DNA from 2 places in the Enterococcus sp. AZ103 genome. Region 2 is predicted to be linked to the other one. Evidence: predicted binding sites of a transcription regulator. Region 2 holds the regulator's gene; the other holds the start of a gene.
What was found. Region 2 encodes CtsR, which represses protease genes until heat stress. Its sites were predicted from a motif close to TTGGTCAAAAAAGGTCAAANA; they were not measured.
Positions count from the first base shown of each region.

Region 1: the regulator CtsR is predicted to act here: its motif matches at 1,759-1,779, upstream of clpB (ATP-dependent chaperone ClpB).

Region 1 covers NZ_JBIOSI010000001.1:2,346,421-2,349,565, forward strand. The annotation lists gene clpB (ATP-dependent chaperone ClpB) at 1-1,717, opposite strand, end outside; gene ID741_RS11755 (hypothetical protein) at 2,081-2,254, opposite strand; gene ID741_RS11760 (lysylphosphatidylglycerol synthase transmembrane domain-containing protein) at 2,378-3,145, opposite strand, start outside.
Region 2 covers NZ_JBIOSI010000001.1:776,521-779,665, reverse strand. The annotation lists rRNA gene ID741_RS03940 (23S ribosomal RNA) at 1-12, shown strand, start outside; rRNA gene rrf (5S ribosomal RNA) at 95-210, shown strand; tRNA gene ID741_RS03930 (tRNA-Val) at 227-299, shown strand; tRNA gene ID741_RS03925 (tRNA-Lys) at 303-375, shown strand; tRNA gene ID741_RS03920 (tRNA-Leu) at 385-466, shown strand; tRNA gene ID741_RS03915 (tRNA-Thr) at 478-550, shown strand; tRNA gene ID741_RS03910 (tRNA-Gly) at 578-649, shown strand; tRNA gene ID741_RS03905 (tRNA-Leu) at 673-758, shown strand; tRNA gene ID741_RS03900 (tRNA-Arg) at 776-849, shown strand; tRNA gene ID741_RS03895 (tRNA-Pro) at 869-942, shown strand; gene ID741_RS03890 (CtsR family transcriptional regulator) at 1,078-1,545, shown strand; gene ID741_RS03885 (ATP-dependent Clp protease ATP-binding subunit) at 1,551-3,145, shown strand, end outside.

The DNA.
Region 1 (3,145 bases), 1.6 Mb from region 2:
TCACTCTGGTGTGTAAAGTACTGTTTAAATGCAAAAGTTTTTCTCTTTCACCTTCCACCAGTTTCGTTACCGGAATGCCAGTTAAGCGTCCGACAACTTCTGCAATTTCATTTTCAGTTACTGCTTCTTGAACCATTTTCAAATCATTAGCCTTATTTTTTTCTTCTAATTCAGCCAACTCTTTTTCAAGTTTTGGAATTGTACCGTGGCGTAAAACGGCTGCTCGTTCTAAATCGTAATTATTTTCAGCATCTTCTAATTCGTGTCGAGCCTGATCAATTTCACTACGTTTTGAAGAAACAGCATTAACTTCCTCTTTTTCGGTCTCCCATTGTAGTTTCATATTATTAGCATCTTCTCGTAAATCAGCCAGCTCTTCTTGCAAATTGTTTAAACGTTTTTTACTTGCATCATCCGATTCTTTTTTCAAAGCGGCTTCTTCAATTTCTAATTGCATCAAACGACGAGAAATTTGATCCAGTTCTGTCGGCATTGAATTCATTTCCATTCGAATACTAGCGGAAGCTTCATCAACCAAATCAATCGCTTTATCTGGTAAAAAGCGGTCTGTAATATAGCGATCTGATAATGTCGCAGCTGCAACCAATGCATTGTCATGAATGTTCACGCTATGATGGATTTCAAACCGTTCTTTTAATCCTCGCAAAATGCTAATCGTATCTTCCAAAGTTGGTTCTTTTACTAATACCTTTTGGAAACGACGCTCTAAGGCTTTATCTTTTTCCATATATTGACGGTATTCATCTAAAGTCGTAGCACCAATCAAATGTAATTCACCACGAGCCAACATTGGTTTTAGCAAATTACCGGCATCCATGCTTCCCTCAGTTTTTCCAGCACCAACAATATTATGAATTTCATCTATGAATAAAATAATTCGACCATCAGATTTTTTAACTTCTTTTAAGACGCCTTTTAATCTTTCTTCAAATTCTCCTCTGAATTTAGCTCCAGCAATTAAGGCACCCATGTCCAGTGAAAAAATTGTTTTATCTTTCAAGTTTTCTGGTACATCTTTTCGAACGATTCTTTGCGCTAAGCCTTCAACGATTGCTGTCTTACCAACGCCGGGTTCACCAATTAAAACCGGATTGTTTTTAGTTTTTCGACTTAAAATTCGAATCACATCACGAATTTCCTCATCTCGACCAATCACGGGATCTTGTTTTCCACTTTTAACCTGTTGTACCAAGTCAACACCATATTTTTCTAGTGCTTTATAAGTTTCTTCTTGGTTCTGACTCGTAACTCTTTCTCCTTGACGGATATCCTCAATGTTTTTCCGAACTTCTTTTTCGTTTAAACCTTGTGAGTTTAAATATTTGGTTAATCGATAGTTTGGTAATTTCATCAAAGCTAAAATTACGACCTCTGTTGATAAAAATTCATCTTGGAATTGATTACGCAATTGATCAGCTTCAGAAAATAAGTGAAATAAATTTTGGCTAAAACCTTGACCATATTGGACATTGCCACTAACACTTGGATATTCATCTAAAGCTTGGTCAATTTCATTTTCAAATTGGTCGACATTTATGCCAGCATCTGTATAAAAATTACGACCAAAATGATTTGGCTGTAAGAAAATTTTCCATAAATGCGCAATATCAATTTCTTGATGTTTACGAGTCATCGCAACTTGTTGCGCTTCTGCAATAGCAGATTGAAGGGTTGTTGTCATTTTTTCAATATTCATTATTTATCCTCCTTTTTTAGTACAAACTAATTATAGCTCCATTGGTCAGTCAAGGTCAAATAAAAACTAAATATTTAAGTTATTTTAAAAAAAGCATCGATAATTTAGGAAGTGCAACTATTTTTTGAAACAAAATGAAAAAGCAGCTCAATCTGTTAGTTGAATGCGTTCTTCAATTGAAGTGAGCACAAAAAATCTTGATTTCTGTTATGATAATAGCTACTTCTTGAAATGCCGAATAACTTTGTCAGTCGAGTAGTTGATAATTTATCGATGTGTTTATTAATGAATAATACTTTCTAATGTCACCACCTTTTCTGAGAAAAAAATTTTCAGGAGTTCCAGCTCTTTGTTTTTATCTTTTTATTCTTTTTCTAGTATTTTTTCTGCTTTCCAAAGTCGACCAGAAGATGATTTAAGTCTAGTCAAATCATGCGCAGCATACCATTTTTTCCAGATATAGATTGTTCTGTTACTAGGAATGTTAAATTCCTTTTCTAGTGAGGTAACTGATTCACCAACTAATAGACGTTTCACAATTTGAATTTTTAATTCTCGGAATAATAATTATGTTTTGCCATAACAAAAATACCTCCAAATTTATTTTACTAAATTTGAGGTATTTTTTTAGTTATATCTTATTATATTGTCAATGCCCATTTAATCATCAACTCTTTTTTTCATTTTATTCTCTTTAAGTTCTAAATTAATTTCTCTTTGTTTATTTATCAACACGTATACCATACCAATTAGGAAAGGCATCAAATAAGTAGCGTAACGATATAATAATAAAGAAGATACCGCTTCGACTCGTCCAACTACTGAACTAAATAATAAAACATAGACAAACTCAAATCCACCGATTCCACCAGGAGCAGGTAAAATCCCCCCGAGAATAACGGTAAAACTGATTAGTGCAACTATTAATAACAAGTTTAGATCTTTACTTTCACTAGATAAAATAAAATATGGGATAGTATACCAAACACCTAATTTCACCAAAGTTGAGAGAAAAACCTTTATGACCGTTTCCTTATGATTAAAAAAAGTTTGAATCGTATCTCGTAAAGAATAAAATTGCATATTAACTTTATCAATCAGATCCCGCAGTTTTTGTCGTTTAAATAAGCGATTGGTAATGATGACAAATAATACTTGGGCATTAATACTCAAGCTAAATAATAACAAGACGCCTACAATCGCTAAAGTAACGACTAATCCAATCACCACATAAATAATCCCATGATTGATTTGTTGACTTAATTCGTTTCCCTTTAAAAATAGAAAAACTACAGCTACAGCAGATAACGCAACTTTATAAACAACCATTCTCAAAGCAACCACACCGGTTCCTTGAGAAAATTTCAAATCCTTTTTATGGTAAAAAAGAACTTCAGAAACAATCGTTCCAGTACCAAATGTAATCAC
Region 2 (3,145 bases):
GGACTTAACCAAAACAAAATGGACTTGGTAGTTTTAAAGTAAGGAATGTTTTTTGATCCAGTTTTGAGTGAGCGAAGTTTACTCAATTAAATAGTGTGGTGGCGATAGCAAGAAGGATACACCTGTTCCCATGTCGAACACAGAAGTTAAGCTTTTTAGCGCCGATCGTAGTGAGGGGTTGCCCCTTGTGAGAGTAGGACGTCGCCACGCGAATTTTTTGATTTATGGAGGTTTAGCTCAGCTGGGAGAGCATCTGCCTTACAAGCAGAGGGTCAGCGGTTCGAACCCGTTAACCTCCATATGAGCCGTTAGCTCAGTTGGTAGAGCATCTGACTTTTAATCAGAGGGTCACAGGTTCGAGCCCTGTACGGCTCATAAAGATATGCGGGTGTGGCGGAATTGGCAGACGCACTAGATTTAGGATCTAGCGCCTTCGGGCGTGGGGGTTCAAGTCCCTTCACCCGCATTAAATAAAACGCCGGCTTAGCTCAGTTGGTAGAGCATCTGATTTGTAATCAGAGGGTCGAGGGTTCAAGTCCTTTAGCCGGCACTTTTTTAAGAAAAGCAACGAAAGTTTGCGGAAATAGCTCAGTGGTAGAGCACCACCTTGCCAAGGTGGGGGTCGCGGGTTCGAACCCCGTTTTCCGCTTTCTCTGAAAAGACCAGGGACATGCCGGGGTGGCGGAACTGGCAGACGCACAGGACTTAAAATCCTGCGGTGAGTGATCACCGTACCGGTTCGATTCCGGTCCTCGGCATTAGTACGAATAATGATGCGCCCATAGCTCAACTGGATAGAGTGTTTGACTACGGATCAAAAGGTTAGGGGTTCGACTCCTCTTGGGCGCGTAGTCTTTTTTTATTTTTACGGGAAGTAGCTCAGCTTGGTAGAGCACTTGGTTTGGGACCAAGGGGTCGCAGGTTCGAATCCTGTCTTCCCGATTCTTAGAAGGTGAAAACCTTCTATTTTTTTTACTCATTTTTAAACAGATAAGCTATTACTCTTTCTTTCACATGCTAAATTCGTTATAATTAAGGTCAGAAATAGTCAACAGAAATAGATAATGGGAGAGGATAATAGTGAGTCGAAATACCTCAGATTCAATCGAAGCATATTTGAAGGGTATCTTAGAAGACCATGAAATAATTGAAATCAGGCGAGCGGAAATGGCTCAATTGTTTAATTGCGTACCTTCCCAAATTAATTACGTGATCAATACTCGTTTTACCTTTCAAAGAGGATATATTGTTGAAAGTAAGCGGGGTGGCGGTGGTTATATTCGGATTAGCAAAGTGCAGATTTCCGATCAACACTATTTCTTAGAACAGTTAATGAATTCTTTTGGAACGGAAATTTCGGAAGCAAATGCTTTTGGAATTATTCAAAAATTATTTGAAGAGAAAATTGTGACGGAAAATGAAGGAAATTTAATGCTGAGTGCATTGTCGAAAAACACATTGGGAATTAGTCAAATTGAAAATAGATTACGGGCACGTGTATTACATGGATTTTTAGAACGTTTGAGTTATGAAAAAAAGGAGTGAAATAGATGGATCAATTATATACTGAAAGAGCGAAAGCAGTCTTGACGATTGCCCAACAAGAAGCGAAGTATTTTAAACATCGTTCAGTTGGTTCAGAGCATTTATTATTGGCTTTAGTTATTGAACAACAGGGAATTGCCGGAAAAACCTTGCGTCAAATGAATTCTACAGAAGCAGATATTCGTGAAGAAATTGAAAATATGACTGGTTATGGTTCAGTGACCAATTATGCAGAAGGTAGTTATTTACCTTATTCACCGCGAGCAAAACAAATTTTGATTTTTGCTGATGATGAAGCCAAACGTTTCAATGCTAAATTGGTTGGAACTGAACATATTTTATTGGGCTTACTGCGGGATGATGAGATTTTGGCTTCTCATATTTTAGTCAATCTTGGATTAAGCTTACCTAAGATGCGTCAATTGCTATTACGTAAAATGGGCGTCAACGAATCGATGACTGGTAGCAATGGTCAAAACAATCGTAGAAAACCGGCGAAACAAGCGACAACCAATTCACAAGGGACGCCAACGCTTGATAGTTTGGCCCGTGATATGACCAAACTAGCTCGGGAAAAACGTTTAGATCCAGTGGTAGGTCGCGATAGTGAAGTTCGTCGTGTTGTTCAAATTTTAAGTCGCCGAACTAAAAATAATCCAGTTTTAGTGGGTGAACCCGGTGTTGGTAAGACAGCCATTGTAGAAGGCTTAGCTCAACGAATAATTACGGATGATGTGCCAGAAGACATGCGTGGAAAACGTCTAATGATGTTAGATATGGGCGCATTAGTAGCGGGTACAAAGTATCGTGGTGAATTTGAGGATCGTTTGAAAAAAGTGATTGATGAAATCTATAACGATGGCCAAATTATTTTATTTATTGATGAACTGCATACTTTAATTGGTGCCGGTGGTGCAGAAGGTGCGATCGATGCTTCAAATATTTTGAAACCAGCTTTGGCTCGTGGTGAATTGCAAACAATTGGTGCCACGACTTTAGATGAGTATCAAAAATATATTGAAAAAGATTCTGCATTGGAACGTCGTTTTGCCCGGGTACAGGTGGAAGAACCAACTCCTGAAGAAGCAGAAGAAATCTTAAAAGGCTTACGCCCACGTTATGAAGAACATCATGGGATTAAGATTACTGACGAAGCATTACATGCGGCGGTATCTTTATCAGTTCGTTATATTAATTCTCGTCAACTACCAGATAAAGCCATTGACTTAATGGATGAAAGTGGTGCGAAAGTCCGCTTAGATACGACAGATGAAGAATCTGAATTGGTAGAATTGAAACAAGAATTAGAAAACTTATCAGCAGAAAAAGAAAAAGCGATTCAAAACCAAGACTTTGAATCAGCTGCTCGTCTACGTTTGAAAGAAAAGCAAATGGCACAGGCTGTTGAAGCAGAAGCTTTAAAAGAAGCCAAACAAGAAAAAGGCTATGCGAATGAAGTAACAGAAGAAGATGTCGCTGCAGTGGTTTCTCAGTGGACCGGTGTGCCATTGCAACAATTAGAGAAAAAAGAAAGTCAACGGTTATTGGATTTAGAAAATGTATTGCATAAACGTGTGGTAGGACAAGAAGATGCCGTTAA